Regions from separate parts of the Buttiauxella sp. genome, predicted to be linked through region 2. Evidence: predicted binding sites of a transcription regulator. Region 2 holds the regulator's gene; each other region holds the start of a gene.
What was found. The regulator PurR, encoded in region 2, represses purine synthesis genes. The targets are predictions, from matches to a motif close to CANGCAAACGTTTGCNTG.
Positions count from the first base shown of each region.

Region 1: the regulator PurR is predicted to act here: its motif matches at 4,061-4,078, upstream of pyrC (dihydroorotase).
Region 3: the regulator PurR is predicted to act here: its motif matches at 5,158-5,175, upstream of WBL83_RS22190 (NCS2 family permease).
Region 4: the regulator PurR is predicted to act here: its motif matches at 5,481-5,498, upstream of purL (phosphoribosylformylglycinamidine synthase).

Region 1 covers NZ_JBAVHX010000004.1:571,710-579,359, forward strand. Annotated here, with positions in the region: gene WBL83_RS03090 (YceH family protein) at 1-502, opposite strand, end outside; gene rimJ (ribosomal protein S5-alanine N-acetyltransferase) at 512-1,096, opposite strand; gene mdtH (multidrug efflux MFS transporter MdtH) at 1,337-2,545, shown strand; gene grxB (glutaredoxin 2) at 2,621-3,268, shown strand; gene WBL83_RS03110 (lipoprotein) at 3,440-4,000, shown strand; gene pyrC (dihydroorotase) at 4,135-5,181, shown strand; gene dinI (DNA damage-inducible protein I) at 5,380-5,625, shown strand; gene bssS (biofilm formation regulator BssS) at 5,994-6,248, shown strand; gene solA (N-methyl-L-tryptophan oxidase) at 6,378-7,499, shown strand; gene WBL83_RS03135 (rhodanese-related sulfurtransferase) at 7,578-7,650, opposite strand, start outside.
Region 2 covers NZ_JBAVHX010000010.1:295,720-303,369, forward strand. Annotated here, with positions in the region: gene WBL83_RS10165 (glycoside hydrolase family 1 protein) at 1-24, opposite strand, end outside; gene WBL83_RS10170 (PTS sugar transporter subunit IIC) at 73-1,392, opposite strand; gene cfa (cyclopropane fatty acyl phospholipid synthase) at 1,601-2,749, opposite strand; gene punC (purine nucleoside transporter PunC) at 3,048-4,241, opposite strand; gene punR (DNA-binding transcriptional activator PunR) at 4,357-5,268, shown strand; gene purR (HTH-type transcriptional repressor PurR) at 5,328-6,353, opposite strand; gene WBL83_RS10195 (YnhF family membrane protein) at 6,773-6,862, shown strand; gene sodB (superoxide dismutase [Fe]) at 7,027-7,608, opposite strand.
Region 3 covers NZ_JBAVHX010000039.1:54,053-61,702, forward strand. Annotated here, with positions in the region: gene ssb1 (single-stranded DNA-binding protein SSB1) at 1-263, shown strand, start outside; gene WBL83_RS22160 (M20 aminoacylase family protein) at 453-1,631, shown strand; gene WBL83_RS22165 (ABC transporter substrate-binding protein) at 1,647-2,423, shown strand; gene WBL83_RS22170 (YjcB family protein) at 2,519-2,800, opposite strand; gene soxS (superoxide response transcriptional regulator SoxS) at 3,038-3,361, opposite strand; gene soxR (redox-sensitive transcriptional activator SoxR) at 3,447-3,902, shown strand; gene WBL83_RS22185 (glutathione S-transferase family protein) at 4,211-4,876, shown strand; gene WBL83_RS22190 (NCS2 family permease) at 5,458-6,807, shown strand; gene WBL83_RS22195 (Na+/H+ antiporter) at 7,057-7,650, shown strand, end outside.
Region 4 covers NZ_JBAVHX010000023.1:28,655-36,304, reverse strand. Annotated here, with positions in the region: gene WBL83_RS15715 (sensor histidine kinase) at 1-822, opposite strand, end outside; gene purL (phosphoribosylformylglycinamidine synthase) at 1,505-5,392, opposite strand; gene mltF (membrane-bound lytic murein transglycosylase MltF) at 5,663-7,219, shown strand; gene tadA (tRNA adenosine(34) deaminase TadA) at 7,104-7,574, opposite strand.

The DNA of each region.
Region 1 (7,650 bases), on a different contig from region 2:
TAAACAGGTGCATATAGCGGCTTTCACGCTTGCCCGGCTCACGCGGCAAACGCACCACAAATGGGCCATCTTCACGGTTGGCCAGATTTTCGAGCGTCGCTTCGACCTGTGCCATATCGCTGAATTCGAACATCCGTCCGGCGCGAGAGCGCAATTCGCCTGGCGTCTGCGGGCCACGTAATAACAGGTTTGTCACCACCGCGACTTCAGCGGCTGTCAGCTTCAGGTCGCCAAATTCAGAATTGCAGAAGCGCTGCTCATATTTGGTCACGCGATTACCAAACCCGCTGACAGTGCGCAAAAAGTGGCGTTTGACCAGCGTATCCAGCGTTTCTTGCACATCATGCTCTTTCAGATCCATAACCGGTTCGCGGTTGGTTTTCTGATTACAGGCCGTCACGACGCCGTTGACCGACATCGGATATTGTTCAGGAGTGGTCACCTGTTTTTCCATCAGGCTACCCACTACTCGCGCTTCAACCGCAGTTAACTGATATTTCATTTCTCGTCCTTAACGGCCAGATGTCCAGTCTTTAGTGGTGAGCGCAGTTAAAACATGATCGCGCCATACACCATCAATCAGTAAATACTCTTTGGCATAACCTTCTTTTTCAAAACCGAGTCGTGCCAGTAAATCACCGCTGCGCTGGTTATGCGGCATATAGTTCGCCATGATGCGATGGATATGCTGGCTGCGCTGCATGTAACGAATCGCGGTGGTCAGCGCTTCAAACATTAAGCCCTGCCCCTGCCATTTTTCACCCAGGGAGTACCCGAGATAACAGGCATGGAATGAGCCGCGTACCACATTGGAGAAATTGGCGACGCCGCGGATCTCTTTTTCTTCAGGGTCGAGCAACGCAAAGTAATAAGCGCTGCCCTGTTTGTGCATTTCGCTTATCATGCCCAGCCGCGCTTGCCAGCCCGAAGGATAGCAATGGCTGTCATCACGAATCGGCTCCCAGGGTTTCAGGAACTGGCGGTTCTCGGCGTAATAATCTGCCAGACGCCAGGCATCGCGCTCATACACCAGACGCACCACCAGGCGGTCAGTTGATAAGCGTACTTTCGGCACGTTACTGCGGTAGCCAAACATGTTCACCCCTATTCCTCACATCCCATATTTTCTTCGGCAACGTAATTACTATACCTGCGGCCGGCTGCGGAAGGAAAACAACAACATGCAGATTTTTCATCTGCTCAATCTTCTTCGATTAAAGAGTTCAATTGAAGCCTTAGATTGATTAAAAAATATTGTCACATCCCTGGGTGTCAAAAACCTAAATAGCAGTAGAGAATAGAAGTTCATCACATTTTAATGTTCCCAGGAGGGGAGATGTCACGGGTAGCGCAGGCCAGGAGCCTGGGTAAATACTTCTTATTGCTCGATAACATGTTAGTTGTATTAGGCTTCTTCGTGGTTTTCCCTCTTATTTCCATTCGCTTTGTCGACCAGATGGGTTGGGCGGCGCTAATGGTTGGTATTGCGCTCGGCCTGCGACAGCTGACGCAACAGGGATTGGGGATTTTTGGTGGTGCCATTGCTGACCGCTTCGGCGCAAAACCTATGATCGTCACCGGTATGCTGTTGCGCGCGGTCGGTTTTGCCACCATGGGTATCGCCCACGAACCCTGGCTCCTTTGGTTTTCGTGCTTTATCTCTGGAGTCGGTGGAACATTATTCGACCCGCCTCGTGCAGCGCTGGTGGTTAAGCTGGTTCGTCCACATCAACGCGGGCGCTTCTTCTCGATTTTGATGATGCAAGACAGCGCGGGTGCGGTGATTGGTGCGTTGCTCGGCAGTTGGTTGCTGCAATATGATTTCCGACTGGTGTGTGGTGTCGGCGCAGTGATGTTTGTTATTTGCGCGATCGTCAACGCCTGGTTGCTGCCAGCTTATAAACTTTCCACTATCCGTACACCAATGCTTGAAGGAATGAGCCGGGTGCTGCGTGACAAACGTTTTGTCACCTATGTGCTGACGCTCGCCGGTTATTACATGCTGGCGGTGCAGGTGATGTTGATGCTGCCGATTATGGTCAACGAAATTGCCGGAACACCCGCAGCCGTGAAGTGGATGTATGCCATTGAAGCCGCGCTATCATTAACGCTGCTCTACCCGATTGCCCGCTGGAGTGAGAAACGTTTTCGTCTTGAGCAGCGGCTGATGGCAGGCTTGTTCCTGATGACCATTGCGATGCTGCCGATTGGTTTGACGAACAGCCTTCAGCAACTGTTTACGCTGATTTGCGTGTTTTACATTGGCTCAATCATTGCTGAACCAGCGCGTGAAACACTGGGCGCATCGCTCGCCGATTCCCGTGCTCGCGGGAGCTATATGGGGTTCAGCCGTTTAGGTTTAGCCATTGGTGGCGCTCTCGGTTATGCCGGGGGCGGTTGGTTATACGACGCAGGAAAAACGATTAATCAGCCGGAACTCCCGTGGGTGATGCTGGGCATTATTGGCGTGATAACACTGATTGCGCTGTGGTGGCAATTTAGCGCAAAACCCGTCGAACCTTCGATGCTTGAGCCGGGTAACTAGTTTGCGGCTCTCATTTTTCTCTACCATACTGAAAAGTTGACGGATTGAGTCCGCAAATCAAAATGGAGGAATAACGTGAAGCTTTATATCTACGATCACTGCCCTTTCTGCCTTAAAGCACGCATGATCTTTGGCTTAAAGAATATCCCCATTGAGCTGAATGTCCTGTTAAACGACGACGAAGCCACGCCAACCAAAATGGTAGGCAAGAAAGTCGTACCCATCCTGCAAAAAGACGACAGCCGTTATATGCCAGAAAGCATGGATATTGTGCACTACGTCGATAAACTCGATGGCGAGCCGCTGCTGACGGGGAGTACAAATGCAGCCATCAGTGACTGGTTGCGCCACGTAAATAGCTATGTGCAACAGCTGACCCTTCCGCGTATTGCTAAAGCTCCGTTTGACGAGTTTGCTACTCCGCAAGCGCGATCTTATTTTGCCAACAAGAAAGAGGCAATGATCGGTTCTTTCGCTGACCATCTCTCGCACTCACCGGGTCTCATCAAGAAGATCTCTGATGATCTGCGCAAGCTCGATAAGTTGATTGTGCAACCCAATGCGGTCAATGGTGAGCTATCTGAAGATGATATCCATCTGTTCCCACTGCTGCGTAACCTGACGCTGGTTGCCGGAATTGACTGGCCAAGCCGGGTAGCGGCGTACCGCGATAATATGGCCAAACAGACGCAAATTAATCTGCTTTCATCCCACGCAATCTAAAGGTCGTTAAACCTGAACCACTGGCGGGTAAGCATCCGGCTCACCCGCCGCAAGCCGCATAACAACCTGCCCGCACTGGATTTCAGCTTTTTCCTGTAGCACTGCATGCACTATTAGATCATGATGTTTTATGTCAGGATCTGTTTCCAAAGCAGCATGTTAAGGAACTCCATGAAAAAGATAGTTTTAGCCGCAGCATTGATGCTCTGCGGATTAGTGGTGGGTTGTAACCAGCTAACGCAATACACCGTCAGCGAACAGGAAATCAACCAGGCGCTGCAAAAACGCAATAATTTCTCTAAGGATATTGGCCTGCCAGGCGTTGCCGATGCCCATATTGTTTTGAACAATTTATCCAGTGCCATTGGCCGCGAAGAAGCGAATAAAGTCACGTTAACGGGTGATGCTAATCTGGAAATGACTTCGCTTTTCGGCAATCAAAAAGCCAACATCAAGCTGAAACTCAAAGCGTTGCCAACCTTCAATAAAGAGCAAGGCGCGATTTATTTGCAAGAAATGGAAGTGGTCAACGCGACTGTCGAACCTGAAAAGATGCAAACCATTGTCCAGACACTCATTCCGTATCTGAATCAGTCGCTGCGCAATTACTTCAATCAACAACCGGCCTATGTGCTGGGTGAAGATCGTAGCACCGGTGAAAACCTGGCTAAAAAATACGCTAAAGGGATTGAAGTTAAGCCTGGCGAAATTGTCATTCCTTTCACTGAGTAATCCTGATTTGTTGGGGGAGGATCGTCTCTCCCCCAACAAAATCTCAACGAAAATGGTGCAAAGCGAAACGTTTGCGCTTATTCTTTGTGTCCGGCACAAATCATCGTTAAATCCTTCCTAGCCGGAGCACTTTCATGACCGTATTACCTCAGGTATTAAAAATTCGCCGCCCAGACGACTGGCATGTTCACCTTCGTGATGGTGAGATGCTAAAAACGGTGGTGCCTTATACCAGCGAAATTTATGGTCGCGCGATTGTTATGCCAAACCTGGTGCCACCGGTTACAACGGTCGAAGCGGCCATTGCCTATCGTCAGCGTATTCTGGATGCGGTGCCGCAAGGGCATAATTTCGAGCCTTTGATGACCTGTTATCTCACCGACTCTTTAGATCCGAATGAAGTTGAACGTGGGTTTAATGAAGGCGTGTTTACCGCAGCAAAACTCTATCCTGCCAATGCGACCACCAACTCAAGCCATGGTGTCACCAGCACCGCCGCGATTTTACCGGTGCTTGAGCGCATGCAAAAAATGGGTATGCCGCTGCTTATCCATGGCGAAGTGACTCACGCTGATATTGATATTTTTGACCGTGAAGCGCGTTTTATCGATACCGTTATGGAGCCGCTGCGTAAGCAATTGCCGGAACTGAAAGTGGTGTTTGAACACATCACCACCAAAGATACCGCGCAGTATGTGAAGGAAGGAAATTCCCTGCTTGCCGCGACCATTACTCCGCAGCACCTGATGTTTAACCGCAACCACATGTTGGTTGGGGGTGTGCGCCCTCACCTGTATTGCTTGCCGATTTTAAAACGCAGCGTTCACCAGGAAGCGTTGCGCGAACTGGTTGCCAGCGGATGCGACCGCGTATTCCTCGGCACAGATTCCGCGCCACACGCGCGTCATCGTAAAGAAGCCAGCTGTGGTTGTGCGGGTTGCTTTAACGCCCCGTCAGCGCTGGGTGCTTACGCGACGGTATTTGAAGAGATGAACGCGCTGAGCCACTTTGAAGCCTTTACCTCGCTCAATGGCCCGCGTTTCTATGGCCTGCCGGTGAATGAAGAAACGATTGAGCTGGTACGTACGCCGGTTCAAATGCCAGAAACTATCGCCACCAGCGATGACAGCATCGTGCCGTTCCTCGCCGGTGAGCAAGTTAACTGGTCAGTAAAAGCTTAATTTTAATGCCCCCTGTTGCATACTGAACAATATAGCTGTATACATATACAGTATATTATTAACCCTAAAGAATTCGAGTTGCATTGCGGCGGCAAGAGAACGAATTACGATGAACTTTCATCGGTAAGTGATTCGGGTGACTCAACGCCGCCAACAAAGATATAACTTGAAGTATGACGGGTATTACAGGGGGCTGTTATGCGTATTGAAGTCACTATTGCCAAAACTACATCTCTGCCACCAGGCGCTATTGACGCGCTTGCGACCGAACTTTCTCGCCGGGTTACTCAGCATTATCCTGAGAACGAAAACCACGTTCAGGTGCGTTATGCCGCGGCAAATAACCTGTCGGTGTTAGGGGCGAGTAAAGAAGATCGCGACCGTATTAGTGAAATATTGCAAGAGACCTGGGAAAGCGCTGACGACTGGTTTGCTGCGGATTAAAACTCATCATGGAAGGTGGCCGGCTTAACATTGAGTCGCTGCTCATTTCAGGTAAAAAATTCCCTCGTTGTTTTTATGCCGGGTGTCGCCATCCGGTTTTTTTGTATTTAAATGATCTCGCCAAATAAAAATCCCACGTTAAATATTCAGTTCGAAGAATAACCAACAAACTCAGAATTCACTGATTTAAGAAACCATAAACGCCGAATTAATGAACAAATAAACCCTTTAATGTAAAAAAAGTGTTGCAGGGTATTTATTTCTCCGTCGAAATAGCTTAATCATTGATATACTTAACTGGCTTCACATTAAACAAGCATTAAACCTCGCGAACCGTTGTCTTAAACACACGTATAAAAGGGGTTATGATGGAAAAAAATAGTGATGTTATCCAGACCCATCCCCTTGTCGGATGGGACATCAGCACCGTAGATAGCTACGACGCGCTGATGCTTCGCCTGCACTACCTGACCTCGAATACGCAAAAGCACGACGAAACTGAAATCGGTCAAACTTTATGGCTGACCACGGATGTTGCCCGGCAATTTATATCAATTCTTGAAGCCGGCATTGCTAAGATTGAATCCAGTGATTACCAGGTAAGCGATTATCGTAAGCATTGATTGTCGATGCTGCCCAAATAACGCAAGGCACCGAAAAGGTGCCTTTTTTATTTTTCAGGTTTGCTTAATTGCCAGCTAACCGGGAATTAATTACCCTGCTATATAATTTCTGTCAGAGAGAACAGTGTCATGCATTATGATCTTATCATCGTCGGAAGTGGTTCTGTAGGCGCAGCTGCCGGGTGCTATGCAACACATTCCGGCTTGAACGTCCTGATGATCGATAGTTGCCATCCACCTCATCAACAAGGTAGCCACCACGGCGATACCCGCCTGATGCGCCACGCCTATGGCGAAGGGGAAAAATATGTCCCTCTGGTATTACGCGCGCAAAAACTGTGGGATGCATTACAAGAAATCAGCGGCGAGAAAGTGTTTCATCGGACCGGCGTGATTAACCTCGGTCCGTCTGATTCAACGTTTATCTCCACCGTGCAGCGCAGTGCGCAAAACTGGTCATTGCCGCTAGAAACGTTAAGCGCGCAAGAAGTGATGACCCGCTGGCCGCAAATAACCGTTCCCGAAAACTATCTTGGCTTGTTTGAGCCCAACTCTGGCGTACTGCGTAGCGAACTGGCGGTTAAGACCTACATTCGACTGGCAAACCAGGGTGGCTGTGCGCAGCTGTTTAATTGCCCGGTAACCGAAATCCGTCATACCGCCGAAGGTGTGGTGGTCAACACGCCAGAAGGTGAATTTACTGCGGATAAACTGCTGGTCAGTGCCGGAACCTGGGTCACGAAACTGTTACCTGAACTGCCTGTCTCCCCGGTGCGTAAAATCTTCAGCTGGCATCAGGCGGATGGACGCTACAGTGAAAAAAATCATTTCCCTGCTTTTACCGCCGAACTGCCAGATGGCAACCAGTATTACGGTTTCCCGGCGGGTGAAGATAACGAGCTGAAGCTGGGCAAACATAATGGTGGTCAACAAATAAGCGAGCCACAACAGCGTAAGCCGTTTGGTGCCGTTGCAACTGACGGAAGTGAAGTGTTCAGCTTCTTACGCCAGATAATGCCAGGCGTTGGCGTCTGCATGCATGGTGCCGCTTGCACGTATGATATGTCACCGGATGAAGACTTTATAATTGATACCCTGCCGGGCCATGACAACACACTGGTGATCACCGGTCTAAGTGGACACGGCTTTAAGTTCGCCTCGGTGCTGGGGGAGATAGCCTGCCAGTTTGCGTTAGGCAAAGAGTCGAGTTTCGATCTGACGCCATTTTCGCTTGCGCGTTTTAAGTCGTGATCGAGGAGGGGTAAGATGTAATACGGTCGGATAAGCGAAGCGCCTTCCGACCTGGGAAAGAAGTTTACCCCTTTGCTCTTACTTAGGCTCCGGGATCCCTAACGTCGTATTCAACGCACCGCGGGATTTGTTGAAAATCTTATTACCGTTT
Region 2 (7,650 bases):
GTTATCAGGGAATACATATTTCATTTTCGTTCCTCGTTTGACGTGCCTGCCATCCGGGCAGGCAAAAAATAGTTAATTTGCGGCGACGGGATTACTGCTTTCCTGCATATTGCGCTCTTCGTCCTGTTTCAACAGGGTGCGCTCGTAAGCCTTCAGGAATGGGTAATACATCACAGCCGACATGACCATACAAATCAGACACATGATTACGGGACTTACCGCCCAGTTTGCGGCCCAGGATGCGCCAATCGGAGCGGGTGTGGTCCATGGTGTTAATGACACGACCTGCGCCACCCAACCCAGTTTGGTCGCGATGTAAGCAAGCGTTGCGTTAATCATCGGCACTAAGGTAAAGGGTAAGAAGAACAGCGGGTTCATGATGATTGGTGTACCGAACAAAATCGGTTCGTTGATGTTAAAGAAGCTTGGCACCACGCCCATTTTACCAATCGTGCGCAAGTGAATAGCGCGGCTGCGTAACAGCAGGAAGGCGAGTGGCAATGTGGAGCCGACGCCACCAATCAGCAAATAGTGATCCCAGAAACCTTGCAGATAAATATGCGGCAGCACATTGCCTGCGGCGAGTGCGGTCTGGTTTGCGGATAGGTTGGCCATCCAGAACGGGTTCATGATCCCGGTGACAATCAGCGCACCGTGAATACCGGCAAACCACAGGATCTGGCAGATAAACACCGAAATCAGAATCGCAGGCAAGGAGTCAGAGGCGGAAACCAGTGGCGCCAGCAGGTGCATAATCGCTTCGGGAATAATCATACCGGTGGTGGATTCAATAAACAGATTCAGTGGGTGCAGAGTCGCGACAATGACTACCACCGGGATAAGAATTTCAAACGAACGCGCCACACCGGTTGGCACTTCCTTTGGCAAGCGGATGGTGATGTTGTGACGTTTAAGGAAAGCGTACATTTCGCTGGCGTAGATGGCGGTCAGAAGGGAGGTAAAGATGCCCTGACCCGAGAAGTATTGCGTTGAGATGTGGCCGTCTTTATACGGGGCGGCAACCAGTAAAAATGCCATAAACGCCAGTAAGCCGGTCATTATCGGGTCGAGCTTATAGTGCTTCCCGAGGCTTGCACCGATACCAACAGAAATAAAGAAGGTCATCACACCCATGCTGAGATTAAACGGCAACATCAGCTGTTCGCGGTAGGTAAGAGAGAATTTCAACCATGAACGCGCAAAGCCCCAGGAGCTGTCCGGGGAGAAAGGGGGGAAAATAAACACTAACAAGAACGAACCGATAATCATAAACGGCAGGGCAGAGATAAAACCGTCGCGGATGGCGATTACATGGCGCTGAGAGCCCATCGCTCCGGCCATGGGGGTGACTTTTTGCTCAATCACATTGACCATTTTTTGGTACATGCTCATGGCGGGATCCTTGTTATTGTTTTGGAAGTTGGCTGATTGTGAAACAAACCGGAAACCGGTTTCCATCGCATAAATGGATAAGTGTTAGCGAGATCAAACTCGTGAAGAATGGAGAGCGGGAAACGTGAGGGACCCCACATTTTGTTAAGAAATTGCTACGGATAAGACAGGGAAGCGACTACCCCGACCACGTCGGGGTATCAGAGATTTAACGAGGAACGCGTAAACCGTGTTCGACGCCACGGGTAAAGACGATTTGCCACAGCTGTATGTCGCGGGCGCGGAACGCACCGGCACAGGCATTGAGGTAATAACTGAACATGCGTTTGAATCGTTCTGAATAGTTATTAGCAATTTCCGGCCAGGTATTCTGGAATCTCTCATGCCACGCCATCAATGTTTTGTCGTAGTCAGCACCAAAGTTATGCCAGTCTTCCATCACGAAATGACCTTCGCTGGCTTGAGCAATCTGGCTTACCGAAGGTAAACAGCCGTTCGGGAAGATATATTTGTTTATCCACGGGTCGACGGTGTTATCGGTTTTATTGGAGCCGATGGTGTGCAGCAGGAAAATACCTTCGGGTTTTAGATTGCGGTCAGCGACATCAAAATAGGTGCGGTAGTTTTTGGGACCAACGTGCTCAAACATGCCGACCGAAACAATGCGGTCAAACTGCATATCCAGGTCACGATAGTCTTGCAGCAAGATAGTGACATCCAGGCCAATGCAGCGATCCTGAGCCATTTTTTGCTGCTCAGCAGAAATCGTGACCCCATGAACCACGGCACCATAATGACGTGCGGCATATTCAGCAAGCCCGCCCCAGCCGCATCCAATATCCAGCAACGTCATGCCTGGCTCGAGTTGCAGCTTATCGCAGATCATTTTCAACTTGGCATTTTGCGCGTCACTAAGAGTAGTGGCGTCTTTCCAGTAGCCGCAGGAATATTGCATATGCTCATCGAGCATACGGCTGAAGAGATCATTGCCAAGGTCATAATGCTCTTTGCCGACAATCCAGGCGCGTTTTTTAGATTGCAGGTTGATAATGCGGGCGGCAGCAACACGCAGGGTGTCTTTTAAATGGTGAGGGAGTTGGTTTTCCAGTCCGGCGCGAATGGCATTATGGAAAAAAATATCCAGTCGTTCGCAATCCCACCAACCGTCCATATAACTTTCACCCAGCCCGAGGGTGCCTTCTTGCAGGACGCGTTTAAAAAAATCGGGATGCTTAACCTGGAGATCGAAAGGACGCGGGCCATTTATTTCCACCCCAGCCTGCGTAAGCATTTCGCTGACGATTCGATACCACGGGTTATTTCTTATACTGACTTCTTCTATACACGATGAACTCATAGCTTCTCCAGCACCTTTGCGTGAGGAACCTTAAAACAGCGTAGACGCTATTTTGGGCATGTGAGAAATGTCACGGAAAAATCCGCGAGCCTGATATCCGACGTAGAACAGAGAAAGGGCGAGTGCCCATAAAACCTGACTTCATAAAACAACAAACGGGAGCACAAAGGCTCCCGTCAAAACTTCATTATTATTATGCTGACGATCGAGCCGTTTTTAAGTATAGGCTCGCCGAAGCGGTGATTCAATAAAACATTGTTAGCCTGCTAATGACATTTTTGTCACGCTGATTTGCCACTTAATGTGCATCAGATTCAGCAGCTTGCCATGCTTCGGCTTTTTTACTGCGTTGCAGTAAGTAGCCCATTATCGACAACACAATGGTCACTAACATCACCGTGGTGGTAGTCAACAGTGGCGTGACCACCAACCAGGAGACCATCAGGCTTGCCAGGAAGCACAGGCCTAATTGCAGGGTATTTTGCAGCGCAGCGGCTTTACCGGTGGCTTGCGGGAATGGCAGCAGTGCTGATGCCACAACGATTGGATAAATTGCCCCGTTGGCGATGGCCATCACACAGAATGGGATCAGCAACAAGGTGAGATTAGCTTGCCCGCTCACTGCAACGGCCCACGTCGCAAATACGCTCACGGCATACAGCGCTAATAACCACGGCAGCATCTGCTGACCTTGCCATTTTTGTAGCGCGCTACGGCAACCATAACCGCCAATCAGGAACGCGATAGTTTGCGGAACATAGCTCAGGCCGATAGCCGCAGGGCTGTAACCCATGTCGTGAAGAATAAATGGGGAACCGGTAAGCCAGGCAAAGAAGCTGGCGGAGCAGGCGGCATAGATCAACACGTTACCGCTGTAGACTCGCGAACTGAGCAAGGACAGGAAGCTGACTTTATTGTCTTCAGTTTGTGGATGATGCTGGGTGCGTGGCTTCAGACGGAAGGTCGGGATCATCAGCACAAGCGTAATGACAAATAGCGTGGCGAAAATCGCCTGCCAGTCAAAGTGGGTCAAAATCCAGCTACCCAACAGCGGTGCCAGTGCAGGAGACAGGCCAACCAGCGGCATTATCGTGGCGAAAATACGATTCGCGCGATTCGCCGGATAGTAATCGGTTACCAGAGCCTGCCAGCTGACTGCCGCAGAACAGACGCCGACCGCCTGAACAAAACGCAGCACCAACAGCGCGGTGGCACTTTCGACCCACAGCATGCCAATACAACCCACGGCGAACAGACTTAAACCTGCCAGTAACACCGGTTTACGGCCGAAGTGATCGGACAGCGGGCCCCACATTAACTGGGCAAACGCAAATCCCGCCAGGAACAGACTCAGGCTGGCACTGACCGCCGAGGCATCAGTTTGTAAATCTTGCTGAATGGCAGCGAAAGCAGGCAGATACATGTCTGTGGCGAGGAAGCCCAGCACACTTAATCCAGCCAGCCAGATAAGAAATCCTTTTGAAGGTTGCATATTATTCTCTTGATTTAACGTGCAGGTTAATTACGGCGAGAGTGTACGGAGTGCAATTACGCTTGTGAAACGCTAATATTTGTAGGTTGCGTTCAAAAATTTTGTGAGCAAAGAAATGTGGTCAGAATACTCGCTGGAAGTCATAGATGCGGTGGCGCGCAATGGTAGCTTTAGTGGTGCAGCCCAGGAGTTACACCGCGTTCCGTCTGCCATTAGTTATACGGTGCGGCAACTTGAAGACTGGTTAGCCGTTCCGCTGTTCGAACGGCGGCACCGCGATGTGGAATTAACCCCCGCTGGCGTCTTTTTTCTCAAAGAAGGCCGCTCTGTTATCAAAAAAATGATGACGACACGGCAACAGTGCCAGCAGATCGCAAATGGATGGCGCGGACACCTGGCTATTGCGGTTGATAACATTGTTAAACCGGAGCGAACGCGGCAACTGGTGCTGGATTTTTATCGCCATTTTCCGGACATCGAACTGCGTATCTTCCAGGAAGTGTTCAACGGTGTGTGGGATGCGCTGGCGGATGGGCGTGTCGAAGTGGCGATTGGGGCGACTCAGGCGATTCCTGTTGGGGGGCGTTATGCTTTCCGCGATATGGGAACCTTGAGCTGGCGTTGTGTGGTGGCTTCCACACATCCACTAGCACAGCGCGGTGGGACGCTAAGCGATGATGACCTGCGTGACTGGCCATCGCTGGTGCTTGAAGATACTTCGCGTTCATTGCCTAAACGCATTACCTGGCTTTTGGATAACCAACGCCGGGTGGTGGTGCCTGACTGGCAGTCCGGTTCGGATTGTTTGAGCGCGGGTTTGTGTATCGGCATGGTGCCACTGCATATCGCCAGACCGTGGCTGGCTTCCGGGCAATGGAGCGAGTTAACGCTCGATAATCCTTTTCCTGACGCAGCATGCTGCCTGACCTGGCGGCAAAACGATGCATCGCCCGCATTGGCCTGGTTGTTAGATTATCTTGGGGATAGCGAGACGATGAATCAGGAATGGTTGCAGGAGCCTGAATAAATCAGGCTCCACGAACGGATTTCTCAGGTCGGATAAGCGCAGCGTCATCCGACATTAACTTAACGGCGATAGTCGCGGAACGGACCGTCGGCCACTGAACGGCGTTCAATCAGACGTGGATGCACTTCAATGGACTGCGACTCTTCGCGTTTGTTGACGATCCTGTCCAACAGCATGTTAAACGCTGTTTCACCCAGCGAATCTTTCGGCTGGTGGATGGTGGTTAGTGCCGGTGAGAAGAAACGCGCGTTACGCACGTTGTCATAACCGATAATGGAAATATCCTGCGGCACGCGCAGTCCCATTTCATCAGCGGCACAAATTGCGCCCATCGCCATGATATCGCCTCCACAGAAGACGGCGGTAGGGCGTTGAGGCTGGCCGATGATCTGCTGCATCGCGCGGTAACCCGATTCAGGTTCAAAGTCACCCTGAACAATCCAGTTATCTGGAATAGAAATACCCGCTTCTTCCAGCGCTTTCATAAAGCCTGCGTGGCGACCGCCGCCAGTGTTACGTTCCATCTGACCTGGGATCGCACCAATTTCGCGGTGACCGCGTTCAATCAGATAACGACCCGCCAGGTAACCACCGTGGAAGGCATTATCCACTACCGAGTCGGTGAAATCGGCCCGCGCTTCGCCCCAGTCCATCACCACCATCGGGATGTGACGGTACTCTTCAAGCATGGAGAGCAAGGATTCTGGATATTCAGAGCACATCACCAACAGGCCATCGACACGTTTTTGCGCCATCATTGATAAGTAAGCGCGCTGTTTTTCAAAGTTATTGTGTGCGTTACCCAAAATCAGGGTGTAGCCTTTTTCAAAGCAGCTATTTTCCACCGCTTCGATGATCTCGGCAAAATAAGGTGCTTCGCTGGAAGTGGCAAGCAGACCAATCGTTTTGGTGTGATTAACTTTCAGGCTTCGTGCTACCGCGCTTGGCGAGTAGTGCAATTCTTTAATTGCAGCCCAAACCGCGTTGCGTGTCTCTTCCGCCACAAAACGGGTTTTGTTAATCACATGTGATACGGTTGTAGTGGAAACGTTTGCGCGCTTCGCCACGTCCTTGATTGTCGCCATTAAATTTCACTCCGGGCCATATCGTAAACCCCTGATTACTAATGTGTTAAACGTTTGCGTACGCTGACTCCAAAGGCAACATGGTGGTTGCGGGTATGCCGGGATTGCGACATAAAACGGGAGGAGGGCATTGAATTGACGATACGCAATAAATTAGCGAGGGATTTTGGCCTATCCAGGGGAAAAGTGGAAGAGGGAAAATGGATATCAGGTTAAAACCTGGAGGATTTTTATCTCTGATTGTGGGAAAATCACCCGGACACACCGATTGTATGCCCAAATCAGTTCGATTTGCAGGTAGGTGGCAAATGAACGAATCCCGATGAACTTACTCAAGTAAGTGATTCGGGTGAGAGAGTGAAGCCAACAACCCTGCAAATTGAAGTGAGAAGGGCATGGGGAATAAAAGGAGTTTAGTGATGAGTACCGATCTGAAATTTTCAATCACGACCACGGTTATTGTTTTGGCTTTGATTGTTTGCGGCGCACTGACTGCCGTTCTGCACTGATTAAAATGGGCCGCAATCGCGGCCCATATCATTTCCCCCGTCATACTTCGAGCTTCAGGTGCGTTGGCTGCGCTCATTCACCCTGGTCACTTACTCCAGTAAGCTCCCGGGGATTCATGCGCTTACCGCCTTCCAGCAACTCGAATTATTTAGGGGGTATGCGATTAGATAGCCAGATTCTTCGCAACAAACGCCCAGTTCACCAGCGCCCAGAAATGCTCGAGGTAGTTAGGACGAGCATTACGGTAGTCGATGTAATACGCATGTTCCCACACATCAACCGTCAGCAGTGGTTTAGCCGCTGTAGTCAGTGGGGTGCCCGCGTTGGAAGTAGAAACGATCGCTAATGCGCCATCTTCCTGTTTAACTAACCATGTCCAGCCTGCGCCAAAGTTCTTGATAGCAGCATCAGTAAACTGCTGTTTAAACTCAGCAAAGCTCCCGAAGGACTTGTTGATCGCTTCCAGAAGCTCGCCAGTTGGTTCGCCGCCTGCGTTAGGTGCCAGGCAGTTCCAGTAGAATGTGTGGTTCCAGACCTGAGCGGCATTGTTAAAGACACCACCTTCGGAAGTACGCACGATCTCTTCGAGAGTTTTACCTTCAAACGCGGTGCCTTTAACCAGATTATTCAGGTTAGTGACATAAGTTTGATGGTGTTTGCCGTAATGGTATTCCAGGGTTTCGACGGAGATATGCGGGACTAAAGCATCTTTCGCGTACGGTAATGCAGGTAGTTCGAACGACATTGCTGACTCCTTATTACCCGTAATACTTCGAGCCACCTCTTT
Region 3 (7,650 bases), on a different contig from region 2:
AGGCTGGCGTTGAAAAATACACTACCGAAGTCGTGGTTAACGTTGGCGGCACCATGCAAATGTTGGGTGGCCGTGCAGCAGGCGGTGCTCCAGCAGGTGGCGGTAACCCAGGTCAGCAGCAAGGTGGTTGGGGTCAGCCTCAGCAACCGCAGCAGGGTGGCAACCAGTTCAGCGGCGGCGCGCAAGCTCGTCCGCAGCAGAGCGCACCAGCGCCATCTAACAATGAACCACCAATGGACTTTGACGACGATATTCCATTCTGATAACTGGAATAAAACGTGATTTAAAAACCTCGCATAGGCGGGGTTTTTTTTCAGCTAAATTAACGACATGAAAATCACATAAGTAATCTGAATGCATGCCATCTCACTATAAGTAATCCAACTTGCATTAAAACGTTATCCAGCTAAGTTGTTTTGTGCAAACACAATATAACTCCACCGGAGAACAGCATGACGGATTTCGTTATTCCAGAAATAAAAGCATCTGAAGCTGAGATGATAGCAATACGGCATTATCTCCATGCTAATCCAGAATTAAGTCTGGAGGAGTTTAAAACCAGCGACTTAGTGGCGCAGCAACTTGAAACCTGGGGCTACCAGGTCACGCGGGGTATTGGCACCACGGGGGTTGTCGGGACGTTGAAAAAAGGCGACTCCACGAAATCTATCGGCCTGCGTGCTGACATGGATGCGCTGCCCATCTTTGAAGAAACCAATTTACCGTGGGCGAGTACTGTGCCTGGGAAAATGCATGCCTGCGGCCATGATGGCCACACCACCATTCTATTAGCGGCAGCAAAATATATTGCCTCACCAGCCTGTGAATTTAACGGCACTGTGCACCTTATTTTCCAGCCAGCCGAAGAAGCGATCGGCGGTGCGGACTTAATGATTAAAGATGGGCTGTTCGACCGTTTCCCATGTGACCGCGTATTTGCGTTGCATAACATGCCCGGTTTACCGACAGGCAAACTAGGGTTTTATTCCGGCAATTTTATGGCCTCGGCGGATACAGTAAAAATCACCATTAAAGGTTACGGCGGCCATGGCGCTTACCCGCAACGTACTGTTGATCCCATCGTGACGGGCGCGGCGTTAATCACCGCGCTGCAAACTATTGTTTCGCGCAATGTGACGCCCGGTGAAACGGCCATTGTGACCGTCGGGACTTTCCAGTCCGGTATCGCCTCGAACGTTATTCCGGATAGTGCGGTAATGGAATTAACCGTGCGTGCCATGAAACCAGAAATCCGCGATCTATTAATTAAAAGAATTGAAGAATTAGCTGATCTGACGACGAAGAGCTTTGGCGCGAGTTGTGATGTGGAAGTTTATGATTCTTATCCGGTGCTGATTAACGATGATGAACAAACTGCCTTTGCCCGCGAGCTGGCTGTCGAATGCTTTGGTAAAGATGCCGTGCTCGATAAAGTGCTCCCTTCAACGGGTAGTGAAGATTTTGCCTTTATGCTGCAAGAAAGACCGGGCAGTTATTTCTTATTAGGCAATGGAGAAAAGGGCGATAAAGGCGGCTGTATGGTGCATAACCCGGGGTATGATTTTAATGATGATATTATTTCAACCGGCGCATCATTCTTTTCTCGTTTAGTGCAAACCTATTGTCGTTAATTCACTGGAGCTACTATGAAGAAATATATTCTACCGTTGATGGCTCTGCTGGCGACAAGTTCGGCCCTGGCAAATAATATTAAAGAAATCCGTTTTGGCGTTGACCCAACATTTGCTCCCTTTGAATCGAAAGATGCGACTGGGAAAGTTGTTGGGTTTGATATTGATTTGGGGAATGCTATTTGCGCGAAACTTCAGGCCAAATGTGTTTGGGTTGAAAATAACTTCGATGCGATTATTCCTGCACTGCAGGCGAGAAAGTTTGACGCTATTCTTTCCGGTATGTATATGACCGAGAAACGCAAACAGCAAATTGCCTTTACGGACAAAATTTATAACGGTCCGGTATTCCTTGTCGCCCATAAAAACACGCCAATAAAAGCAGATGTTGAGCAACTGAAGGGCAAAACCATCGGTGTGGAACAAGGTTCAGCCCAGGAAACCTTCGCCAACAAAAACTGGCGTAGTGCGGGTGTGAATGTTGTCGCTTATCAGGGCGCGGATATGGTGGTACGAGATTTAGAATCCGGGCGCATAGACGGCGCGGTGCTTTCTGGCGTCATGGCTGAATACAGTTTCCTTAAAAAACCGCAGGGCAAGGATTTTGCTTTTGTCGGTGGCGCATTGCAGGATCCTGAATTATTCGATGCGGGTGCCGCGATTGGCTTGCGTAAAGATGACACGGAGTTGCGCGAAGCACTGAATGGCGCGATTAGCCAGATCCTCGCCGATGGAACCTACAAAAAACTGGCGGCAAAATACTTTAGTTTTGATATCTACTCAGGAACCTGACCGTTTCCATCAAAAGCTGTAGATTCACAAAAACAAAAAAGGCCTCGAAAGAGGCCTTTTACATTTTCAAAACAGACTCGTTTAACTCAGACCCATCAGGTCATCACCATCGGCCATTCTGGCGGGGTATGGCTTGAGATCTCAATCATGATGTCTTTAAACGATGCCCAGATGACCGGGAAATCCGTCCACTCCAGCCCTAGCAAACCCGTCGCAAACCATAAAGCAGAAGCTATCCCCAGCATACTGCTGACGATGGCAAAAAACGTGTAATCGGATTTGCGAAACTGGATATTCAACGTGCTAGCTACAAACATCAACACCGCACTGACTAATGGCCAGCGCATTAATAGAACGCTGGTAGTGATTGCCGCCATGGAAATTGTTCCTTTATCACATAACTCATTACGCTCAACGGTTATGCGCGACACAAGGCGCAGCAATTACAGCACAGAGACCGTCTGGAAATGAGTGGGTACAGAAAATGTAAGAAGATTCCTGTTACACAGGATGTGTGAACTATATCACATTTGTTCTTTTAATCACCACTTTTGCAGTGCATTTTCTGTTCCGTTTTATTCATGTACTAAAGGACAAATTTCTGGCAAAGCGCGTCAGGCGTGATGGCGATAGTCAGTTGGGGTGCGGTCAAACTCACGGCGAAAAACACGTGAAAAGGTCTGCTGGGAGACATAACCGTAGTCCATCGCAATATCAAAAATCGGGCGTCGAGTGTTGCGTAACTCTTTTGCCGCCATTAATAAACGACGCTGACGAATGTATTCGCCCAGGGTCTGGCGCTTCACTGTACGGAACATCCGTTGCAGATACCATTTTGAATAACCAGATTTTTTTGCCACAACATCAATGTTCAGCGGTTGATCAATGTGATCGTCAATCCATTCAGTCAAAGTTTGAATAATATCCTGATGTGCCATACGCCATCCTCAAGCCCGATTTCAATTAGCAGGTTCTGTTGGCTGCGAGTATAATTCCTCAAGTTAACTTGAGGTAAAGACCATTTTGGAAAAGAAATCACCCCGATTTAAATCTTTGCTCAGCCCAGGTGAAGTGGCGAAGCGCAGCGGCGTGGCAGTTTCAGCGTTGCACTTTTATGAAAGCAAAGGGCTCATCAAAAGCGTACGTAATAGCGGAAACCAACGGCGCTACACGCGTGATGTGCTGCGAAACGTGGCCATTATTAAAATTGCGCAGCGCATTGGTATTCCTCTGGCGACGATTGGTGAAGAATTTGGTGTGCTGCCTGACGGGCATAAAATTAATAAAAACGACTGGAAGAAGATGTCGTCGCAATGGCGCGAAGAACTCGATCGACGCATCGATACGCTCACGGCTTTACGTGATGAGTTGAATGGCTGTATTGGTTGCGGCTGTCTGTCCGGTGCGGATTGTCCATTACGAAATCCTGGCGACAAACTCGGCGAACAGGGGACGGGCGCGCGTCTTCTGGAAGATTAGAAATGGCAGTTAAATGTCATTATGTGACAGATGTGACAGCAAAACTAAAGCGCCCAACTTCGGCGCTTTAGTTTGTTCCCGGTCTTTGTCTTTCGATCTATCCCGCTTTTCGCAAGGAGGGTTTCCCCCGACATCAGCGTCCCTCAATCACACTTTCTCAGGAGGTTCCGGATTGCGCTGACAACTTAAGTGTAGATCCCCTCTGGCAAGTTTCAAGGTTATTTGAGTATTTTTTATACAGCACTAATACTCCACATTTTGCGCTTTTACCTATAGTTAACTCATCTTGCTAAACAGAAGGTTAACTCATGCTTATCGTTCATCATCTCAATAACTCTCGCTCGCAACGTATCTTATGGATGCTTGAGGAGCTGCAGGTGCCCTACCAGATTGTTCGCTATCAGCGCGAATCCACCATGCTGGCGCCAGAGTCGTTAAAAGCTGTGCACCCATTAGGGAAGTCACCGGTGGTGGAAGATAACGGCAATATCCTCGCGGAGTCCGGGGCAATCATTGAATATCTGCAAGAAACCTACGATCTCGAGAGCCGCTTCAAACCGATTTCCAGCGAAGATAAATTGCGTTATCGCTTTTGGCTGCATTACGCCGAAGGATCGTTAATGCCACTATTAATGATGAAACTGGTGTTTGGTAGCCTGGGTAAAGAGCCAGTGCCGTGGTTGCTGCGTCCGGTGGGTAATTTGTTGGGGCAAGGCGTGCAAAAGGCGTATCTGAATAAACAGATTCTGACGCATGCGCGTTATCTCGAAGATTCACTGCAAAAAAATCCGTGGTTTGCAGGCCAGGCATTCAGTGCCGCGGATATTCAAATGAGTTTCCCGGTCGTTGCGTTACTGTCTCGCGGTGGCATCAACGATTTACCTAATCTGCAAAACTGGTTTAATACCATACAACTACGTCCGGCCTGGCAGCGAGCGATAGAACAGGGTGGGCCATTCGAGATCCCAGGATAATATCCGTCATCCTTCAATTTGCCTCTTTGTTGGCTACGTTCACGCGCCCGACAAATCTGCCGGGAGCAGATTTGAACGCTGTTAACAGCGCCCCGAAGGGGTGAGGCCCATGGATGGGCCGAATAATCACTTAATTATGTAAGCTCATCGGGACTTGTTCTCTTGCTGCCGCGATGCAAATCGAATTATTCAGGATATTGAGTTCATATCTATTCAAAACTCCTATGAGTCAGGAAAATTCATTACCGGTATCTTGCAGGATTGTTGCTAAATTGCGCATCGACGATAACGTTTGCGCATGAGGTGGCGATAATTTCGCCGGCTAACGCTTTTTTCAGCAAAAAGCGGCAAAGTTCGGTTGAAAATCCATGTAAGAAGGCCGGATAATCGTTTGCCTTAATTTTTACACCCAGTTTGTATACGCGGAGTTAAACGTTTGCTTTTTTGTGACGCCCCATTTTTGTCATAAATGCAGCACAGGGATTAATTCGAAGTATTTAAGAATTTAAACGTTTAATCAGCAGTGGATTGTCCACCACGTATACCAACGTAATCATAAAAATCTCAGGGGATTTTTCACTATGTCTAATCATTCTCCGCGTGCAACCGGCGGTATTGATGCCTGGTTCAAAATATCTGCACGTGGTAGTACCGTTCGTCAGGAAGTTGTGGCGGGTTTAACCACTTTCCTCGCGATGGTGTACTCCGTGATCGTCGTTCCGGGCATGCTCGGTAAAGCAGGATTCCCTCCTGCGGCGGTCTTTGTGGCAACTTGCCTGGTAGCCGGTGTCGGCTCTCTTGTGATGGGCCTTTGGGCAAACCTGCCGCTGGCAATTGGTTGCGCCATTTCACTGACTGCTTTTACCGCATTCAGCCTGGTATTGGGCCAACACATCAGCGTACCTGTTGCGCTGGGCGCCGTCTTCCTGATGGGTGTGCTGTTCACCATCATCTCCGCAACCGGCATTCGAAGCTGGATTTTGCGTAACTTACCGATGGGCGTTGCGCATGGCACCGGCATCGGTATCGGCCTGTTCCTGCTGCTGATTGCCGCAAACGGCGTCGGTCTGGTTATCAAAAACCCACTGGACGGTCTGCCAGTCGCTCTTGGCCATTTCGCAAGCTTCCCGGTCATCATGTCTTTGATTGGCCTGGCGGTGATCATTGGTCTGGAAAAACTGAAAGTCCCGGGCGGCATTCTGCTGACCATTATCGGCATCTCAATTTTCGGCCTGATCTTCGACCCAGCGGTACATTTCTCTGGCATCTTCGCTATGCCTTCACTGAAAGATGAAGCGGGTAATTCGCTGATTGGTAGCCTGGATATCATGGGCGCACTGAATCCAGTGGTGTTGCCAAGCGTTCTGGCGCTGGTCATGACGGCGGTATTCGATGCAACGGGCACCATCCGTGCGGTTGCAGGCCAGGCAAATCTGCTGGATAAAGACGGTCAAATCATTGATGGCGGCAAAGCGCTGACCACCGACTCCCTGAGCTCTGTGTTCTCAGGCCTGGTGGGTGCGGCTCCAGCAGCGGTCTATATCGAATCTGCGGCAGGTACTGCGGCGGGCGGTAAAACCGGCCTGACAGCTATCACCGTTGGTGTTCTGTTCCTGCTGATTCTGTTCCTTTCTCCGCTCTCTTATCTGGTTCCTGCTTACGCAACCGCTCCGGCGTTGATGTATGTTGGTCTGTTGATGTTGAGCAACGTTGCAAAAATCGACTTCGCTGATTTCGTTGATGCCATGGCTGGCCTGATTACTGCGGTATTCATCGTGCTGACCTGTAACATCGTTACCGGCATCATGATTGGTTTCGCTTCGCTGGTGATTGGCCGCATCGTGTCAGGTGAATGGCGTAAGCTGAATATCGGCACCGTGGTGATTGCTATCGCTTTGGTCGCGTTCTACGCCGGCGGCTGGGCCATCTAAGTTATCGTTATGTCGGATGACGCTTACGCTTATCCGACCTACGTAATGCAGCATTTGTAGGGTGGATAAGCGTAAGCGTCATCCACCAGTAATTCGGGTGGGAAGTTCAAACTTTCCCACCCTTCAAACCCCTCCAACAACAACCTCAACTCACTTCCTGTTTCCTTACTGTGTAAAAAGTTGTTTTACTATTGGGTATAACAACATCCTGCATAAAGGGTTTCACAAAACACCGCGACTAAGGAAAGCATGGAAATCTTCTTTACTATTCTCATCATGACCCTTGTGGTCTCTTTGTCTGGGGTGGCGACACGCATGCTGCCATTCCAGATCCCGCTACCGTTAATGCAGATAGCCATAGGCGCGATGCTCGCCTGGCCGCACTTCGGTTTGCATGTCGATTTCAATCCGGAACTGTTTCTGGTGCTGTTTATCCCGCCGCTGCTGTTTGCCGATGGCTGGAAAACCCCGACAAATGAATTTCTCCATCATGGGCGAGAGATAATCGGCCTGGCGCTGGTTCTGGTGCTGGTCACCGTCGTCGGTATTGGCTTCCTGATTTACGCTCTGGTGCCGGGTATCCCGCTGCTTCCCGCGTTTGCACTGGCGGCTGTGCTCTCGCCGACAGATGCCGTAGCGCTTTCTGGCATTGTCGGAGAAGGGCGCATCCCGAAGAAAATTATGGGCATTTTGCAGGGCGAAGCGTTAATGAACGACGCATCCGGCCTGGTTTCGTTAAAAATGGCCGTGGCGGTTGCCGTGGGTACCATGGTGTTCAGCGTGGGTGGTGCCACCCTCGAGTTCTTTAAAGTGGCGATTGGCGGTCTGCTTGCGGGGATTGCC
Region 4 (7,650 bases), on a different contig from region 2:
TTCACGCATACTGGCAAGCGGGGTTTTTAGTTCATGGGAAATGTGGCGCAAAAACTCATGGCGCTGGGATTCAAGCCATGAGAGACGTTCGCTTAACCAGACAATCCGCTGCCCGACCGAACGCAGTTCGCGTGGCCCCCCTTTGAACAGCACCGTGTTGCCCAGCGAATGCCCTTCCCCAAGCAAGTTAATCATCCGTTCAATGCCTTTCACCGGCCCGATGATCATGCGCGTAAAGATAATCACCAGCGCGAAACTCAGCAGGAATAAAACCAGCGCCTGCCAGCCAAAGAATTGTCCGCGTTCGGCGATTTCTTGTTGAAGTTGTTGTCCACGGGAAAAGACCACCGAGCGCGTGGCTTGCACCATTTCAGCATTCTTATTGGCGAAGGTTTCAAGGTTTGCCGAGGCGGTGGTATCCGGCCCGCTATTTTTACACTGGATTTCGGCGAGGTCGTTTAGCGATTTGCGCAGCACGTCATAGAGTTGATTGTCCGGCAACACGCCAGCGTGCGCTTCAAGCATTTGCGCGTAACGCTTACGTTGCCCTTGATAAAGCGTGGCGAGTGTTGCGTCATCCAGCACGCAGTACTGCCGGTAGCTACGCTCCATTTCCAGTGCCACGTTAGTCATGGCCTGGCTGCGACGCGCATCGACAAGTGTTGTGCGGTTAGTGAGTGCCGCCTGATCGCTTAGCGCATTCAGGCTTTGCCAGGCTTGCCACGCCAGAACCAACAGCGGAACCAGCACCAACAAAAAAGCCATCATCACAAGCTGGCGTAACGAGCGCGGGAAAAAATGCCACTGGTTCAAAAGCTTCATCTCATTCGGATTCTGAATAAGTCGATGCTAGCGGGGAATGGGCAGAGTTTAAAGTATTCAACTCAGAAAGAACCTTTATACCCAAGTGACTTCAGGATGCAGGTAGGCGGCAATCGAGTAAATCCCGATGAGCTTACTCCAGTAAGTGATTCGGGTGAGCGAGAGAAACCAACACCCCTGCGGCATGAAGGGCGACGGGTATAAAAACGACAAAGGCAGAGAATAATCTCTGCCTTTGTTCTGAAATCAGGCGGTGCCTTACTCAACGTTTCGCCCGGAGCATGATAAAGCAGTACGAGACTGGCAATAATCAAAAGTCGGACGGCAGGCACCTTGTGTGCGTCATTCGAAGGTTTATGTAGCACAACCCTTGCGGGGGCTGACATAAGAGGGTGAATGAGCCACTGCTGAGTATTATGCAGTATGTGTGCCAAGTTTGCTACAAAGTTTACATCTAAATGTTTTTATTATGTTTATTTAGCGTATAACTCATTTTTGAATTTGATTGTTTTTTGCTCTTAATGTCGCCATTTAGCAACACTTTACATATCGGTTTTACATATGATTTAAAATCAATAAGTTAAGTGTCACCTATTTGCGACAGTTATATTTACCCATTGTCGGCAATCGGTGACAAAAAAAATCCCTGCCGAAGCAGGGATGTTTAATAACTTAATCGAATTTAACCGAGTTGCTTACGCGCATTGCGGAAAATGCGCATCCACGGGCTGTCCTCACCCCATTCGGCTGGATGCCATGAGTTGCTGACGGTACGGAACACACGCTCCGGGTGCGGCATCATAATAGTGACGCGCCCGCTTTCGTTAGTGACTGCCGTGATCCCGTTTGGTGAACCGTTCGGGTTAGCGGGATAGTCTTGTGTCACTTTGCCGAAGTTGTCGATAAAGCGCAGCGCCACCAGCCCTTTGCTTTCCAGTGCTGCGAGATGCGCCGCATCGCGTACTTCAACATGCCCTTCACCGTGAGAAACAGCGATTGGCATATGCGAACCGACCATGCCTTGCAGCAACAACGACGGGCTGGAGGTCACTTCTACCAGACTGAAACGTGCTTCAAAGCGGTCAGAATGGTTGCGCACAAAGCGTGGCCACAGGTCACTGCCCGGGATCAGTTCGCGCAAATTCGACATCATCTGGCAACCGTTACATACGCCCAGCGCCAGAGTTTCTGGACGATGGAAGAAGGTCTCGAACTCATCGCGCACACGTGAATTAAAGAGGATGGATTTCGCCCAGCCTTCACCCGCGCCCAATACGTCGCCATAAGAGAAGCCGCCACACGCCACCAGCGCCTGGAAATCTTCCAGACCGCGACGGCCTGCCAGCAAATCACTCATGTGAACGTCGATGGCATCAAAACCTGCACGATGGAAGGCTGCAGCCATTTCAACGTGGGAGTTAACGCCCTGCTCGCGCAACACGGCAACTTTCGGACGTGCACTTTTAGCGATATACGGTGCCGCGATATCTTCTTTGATATCGAAGCTCAGTTTGACGTTCAGGCCAGGATCGTTGTCATTGGCTTTCGCTTTATGTTCCTGGTCAGCGCAATCAGGGTTGTCACGCAGACGCTGCATCTGCCAGGTGGTTTCCGCCCACCACATGCGAAGCTGGGTACGGCTTTCGCTAAATACAGCGTGACCGTCAGAGCTCAGAGTGAAGCGGTCACCTGCCACGGCTTTACCAAGGAAGTGAACACAATCCGCCAGACCATGATCCGCCAGAGTTTGCTCAACGTCCGCACGATCAGCCGCTTTAACCTGGATAACTGCGCCTAACTCTTCGTTGAACAGTGCTGCAAGGTGATCTTTACCCAAAGTGGCGATGTCCGCTTCGACGCCGCAGTGACCGGCAAAGGCCATCTCTGCCAGCGTCACCAACAAACCACCGTCAGAACGGTCGTGGTAGGCCAGCAGTTTCTGTTCAGCAACCAGTGCCTGAATGGCGTTAAAGAAGCCTTTAAGCTGCTCAGCACTGCGTACATCCGCAGGTTTGTCGCCCAGTTGACGGTAAACCTGGGACAGCGCGGTGGCGCCCAACGCGTTGTGACCTGCGCCTAAATCAATCAGCAGCAAGGCGTTGTCTTCGGATTGCAGCTGTGGCGTTACGGTACGACGCACATCTTCGACGCGGGCAAACGCGGTGATAACCAGTGACAGCGGAGAAGTCATCTCGCGCTGCTCAGTACCTTCCTGCCAGCGGGTTTTCATCGACATAGAATCTTTGCCGACCGGGATAGTCAGGCCAAGCGTCGGGCAAAGTTCTTCGCCGACAGCTTTCACTGCTTCGTACAGACCCGCATCTTCACCCGGGTGACCGGCTGCTGACATCCAGTTTGCTGAAAGTTTAATACGATTAAGTGCGCCGATTTGTGTGGCTGCGATGTTGGTCAGCGCTTCGCCGACTGCCAGACGCCCGGATGCAGCAAAGTCCAGCAGCGCAACCGGTGCACGCTCACCAAGAGACATCGCTTCACCGTAGTAGCTATCGAGGCTTGCGGTAGTGACCGCACAGTTAGCTACCGGGATCTGCCATGGGCCAACCATCTGGTCGCGAGCCACCATGCCCGTTACCGAACGGTCACCGATCGTCACCAGGAAGGTTTTCTCAGCGACCGTCGGTAAATGCAGCACACGTTTTACCGCATCAGCAATAGTGATATTGCGGCAATCCAGCGCATCACCTTTGGCTTTCAGGGTTTCAACGTTACGTTCCATTTTTGGCGTTTTGCCCAGCAGAACGTCCAGCGGCATATCAATCGGCTGGTTGTCGAAATGGCTGTCGTTGAGTGTCAGATGTTTCTCTTCGGTGGCTTCACCGATAACCGCGTATGGCGCGCGTTCACGACGGCAAAGCTCGTCAAACAGCGGCAACTGGTCTGGAGCAACCGCCAGGACATAACGCTCCTGGGATTCGTTACACCACACTTCCAGCGGGCTCATACCTGGCTCATCATTGAGGATGTCGCGCAGTTCAAAACGACCACCACGACCGCCATCGCTCACCAGTTCTGGCATCGCGTTAGACAGGCCGCCTGCCCCCACATCATGAATAAACAGGATTGGGTTGGCGTCACCTAATTGCCAGCAACGGTCGATAACTTCCTGGCAACGACGCTCCATTTCTGGGTTATCACGCTGCACGGAAGCAAAATCCAGATCTGCATCTGACTGGCCTGAAGCCATGGAAGAAGCCGCGCCACCGCCCAAACCGATGTTCATCGATGGGCCACCAAGCACGATGAGTTTCGCGCCAACGGTGATTTCGCCTTTCTGAACATGGTCTGCACGAATGTTGCCGATACCACCCGCCAGCATGATCGGCTTATGGTAACCGCGCAGTTCAACGCCGTTATGGCTGTTGACTTGCTCTTCGTAGGTACGGAAGTAGCCGGTCAGTGCCGGACGACCAAATTCGTTGTTAAATGCCGCACCGCCCAATGGGCCGTCGGTCATAATATCCAGCGCCGTTACAATGCGGTCTGGCTTGCCAAAATCTTCTTCCCACGGCTGTTCAAAGCCAGGAATACGCAAATTGGAAACCGAGAAACCAACCAGGCCCGCTTTTGGTTTAGCACCACGGCCTGTCGCACCTTCATCACGGATTTCGCCACCGGAACCGGTCGCCGCACCTGGCCACGGGGAAATTGCCGTTGGGTGGTTGTGGGTTTCGACTTTCATCAGGATATGCGCATCTTCCTGGTGATAGTCATAACGGCCCGCATCATGATCGGCAAAGAAACGCCCTACCGTCGAGCCTTCCATCACTGCGGCGTTATCTTTATAGGCAGATAACACATAGTCCGGGGTTTTCTCAAAGGTGTTTTTAATCATTTTGAACAGCGATTTAGGCTGTTCAACGCCATCGATAATCCAGTCGGCATTAAAGATTTTGTGGCGGCAATGTTCGGAGTTTGCCTGCGCAAACATGTACAGCTCGATGTCGTTCGGGTTGCGTCCCAGTTTGGTAAACGCATCCTGCAAATAATCGATTTCGTCTTCTGCCAGAGCCAGACCCAGACGGATGTTGGCTTCAACCAGCGCTTCGCGACCTTGAGTTAACAGGTCAACACTTTGCACCGGTGCAGGCTGATGTTGGGAGAACAGTTGCCGGGCATCATCGAGCGTGCCAAACACGCTTTCCATCATGCGGTCATGCAAGAGTGACGCAACTTCCTGACGCTGTGCATCAGTCAACGTGCTGCCGGTGACGTAATAAGCCACACCGCGCTCCAGGCGCTTCACTTTGGCTAAGTCACAGTTGTGGGCAATATCAGTCGCTTTAGAGGACCAGGGTGAGATGGTACCAGGACGCGGCGTGACCAGAATCAAGTGGCCGGTCGGGGCGTGGTCGGCAAGGGTTGGACCATATTTCAACAACCGTTGCAGACGGGCGTGCTCTTCAGAGTCGAGCTGCGCATCGAGATCGGCAAAGTGAACATACTCGGCATAAATGTCGCTGACCGGAAGGTTGGCGTCATTAAAACGGGCCAGTAATTTGTTAATACGAAATGCCGATAAAGCGGGCGAACCACGCAGAATTTCCATCATCAAAGATCTCTCGTCTTCGAAACGCCAGGGGGACGCTTCAGTGGGCGCAAGGGGAAAACGGGCGCCATTATAGATAATCCGCGGCCTTGACGAAACCGTTTGCGTAGAAATAAACGGATTAGTTTTCATTGGCGAGAATATAGCCAGAAATGTCGAATAAGTTGCACAGTGGCGTTTTGTTAAGCAAAATGCGCCACACCTTATTGTATAGCCTCCACTTTTGAAGCCTGTTGTTAGCTAAGACTCGTCGCCTCGTTGCAGATTAACTATTTGAAAAGATTTAAAATTAATTATCTGCTAATCGGTGCCGTAACCGTGTTGCTGGCAGTGGCGCTCTGGCCCTCCATTCCCTGGTTCGGAAAAGCCGAAAACCGTATCGCCGCCATTCAGGAGCGGGGGGTTCTGCGCGTCAGTACGATTGAATCGCCTCTGACCTATACCCTTTTTCAGGGCAAAAAAATTGGCCTCGATTACGAGTTAGCCGAACAGTTTGCTCAATATCTTGGCGTTAAGCTTGAAGTCACCGTACGGCCCAATATTCAGGAACTGTTTGACGATATTGATCATGGCAACGCCGATATTATCGCGGCGGGCCTGGTGTACGACACGCAACGCAGCCAGCATTACCGCGCGGGGCCAGCCTATTATTCCGTCTCACAGCAGATGGTTTATCGCATGGGTAGTGCACGTCCTAAGACGTTGGCTGGCATCAAAGAAAACCAGTTGGTGCTCTCGCCAGGCGTCACATCCCTCGGCGCGTTGAACAAACTGAAACAACAAAAATATCCTGATTTGAGCTGGCGTATTGATGAGCACCTCAGCAGTACAGAGCTGATGCAGCAAGTGGTGGATGGAAAGATTGCCTTTACCATTGCTGATTCGGTTGCGATAAGCACTTTCCAGCGCGTTCATCCACAACTGGCGGTTGCGCTGGATATCACAGATGAACAACCGGTGACGTGGTTCAGCGCATTAGATAGCGACGACAGCCTGTCCGCCGCCCTGCTCGACTTTTATAACCAACTCAACAGTGACGATACATTTGCGCGCCTTGAAGAGAAATATCTCGGCCACGTTGGGGATTTTGATTACGTCGATACCCGCACGTTCCTCAAAGCGGTCGATGCGGTACTCCCCGAGCTACAGCCCTTATTCGAAAAGTATGCCACCGAAATAGACTGGCGTTTGCTGGCTGCCATCTCTTATCAGGAATCACACTGGGATAACCAGGCAACGTCGCCAACCGGTGTCCGCGGGTTGATGATGCTGACCAAAAATACCGCGCAAAGCCTGGGCGTCACTGACCGGTTAGATCCGGAGCAAAGTATTGAAGGGGGAAGCCGTTATCTGAGGGATATGATGACCAAAGTCCCCGACAGTGTGCCAAAGGATGAACAGATTTGGTTTGCGCTGACGGCATATAACATGGGTTATGCCCATATGCTTGATGCCCGCCAGCTGACGGCGAAGCAGAAAGGCAATCCGGATAGCTGGGCAGATGTCAAAATACGTCTGCCACTACTGAGCCAAAAACAGTACTACACGAAAACAACCTATGGGTACGCCCGTGGTCACGAAGCGTATGCGTATGTGGAGAACATCCGGAAGTATTACATCAGCCTGGTGGGATACTTACTCGAAAAAGAGAAGCAGGAAGCGCAAGAGCAAAAATATGCCGGGGCGTATCCGGCCGTCGCTCCAGCCGAGTTGGCTATTCCGCGCTTCGGGCCTTTTCCTTTAGCGCCTTTTTCTCAAGACGCCGTGCTCGAAAAAAATCACTTAACATTGCCGAGCACTCTTCAGCCAAAACGCCCTCAGTCACAGTAACCTGGTGATTCATACCAGGATGACCCAAAACATCCATAAGCGAGCCAATGGCGCCGGTTTTGGCGTCACGCGCACCAAACACCAGTTGACCGATGCGGCCATGAACCATCGCCCCTGCACACATGACACAAGGCTCGAGGGTGACATAAAGCGTGGTTTCCAGCAGGCGATAGTTTTGCAATACCAGGCCGCCCTGACGTAGCGCCATAATTTCCGCGTGAGCAGTCGGATCGTGCCGGCCAATCGGACGGTTCCAGCCCTCGCCAATCACCTGGTTGTTATGCACCAGGACCGCACCTACCGGAACTTCACCTTCTTCCCATGCACGACGTGCGAGAGTCAATGCATGACGCATCCAGTGTTCATGGGTAAATTCGCTCAAGGGTTTCTCCGGGCTAGTTTCGGGCGGCGCATTATACACAGCTCCTTTT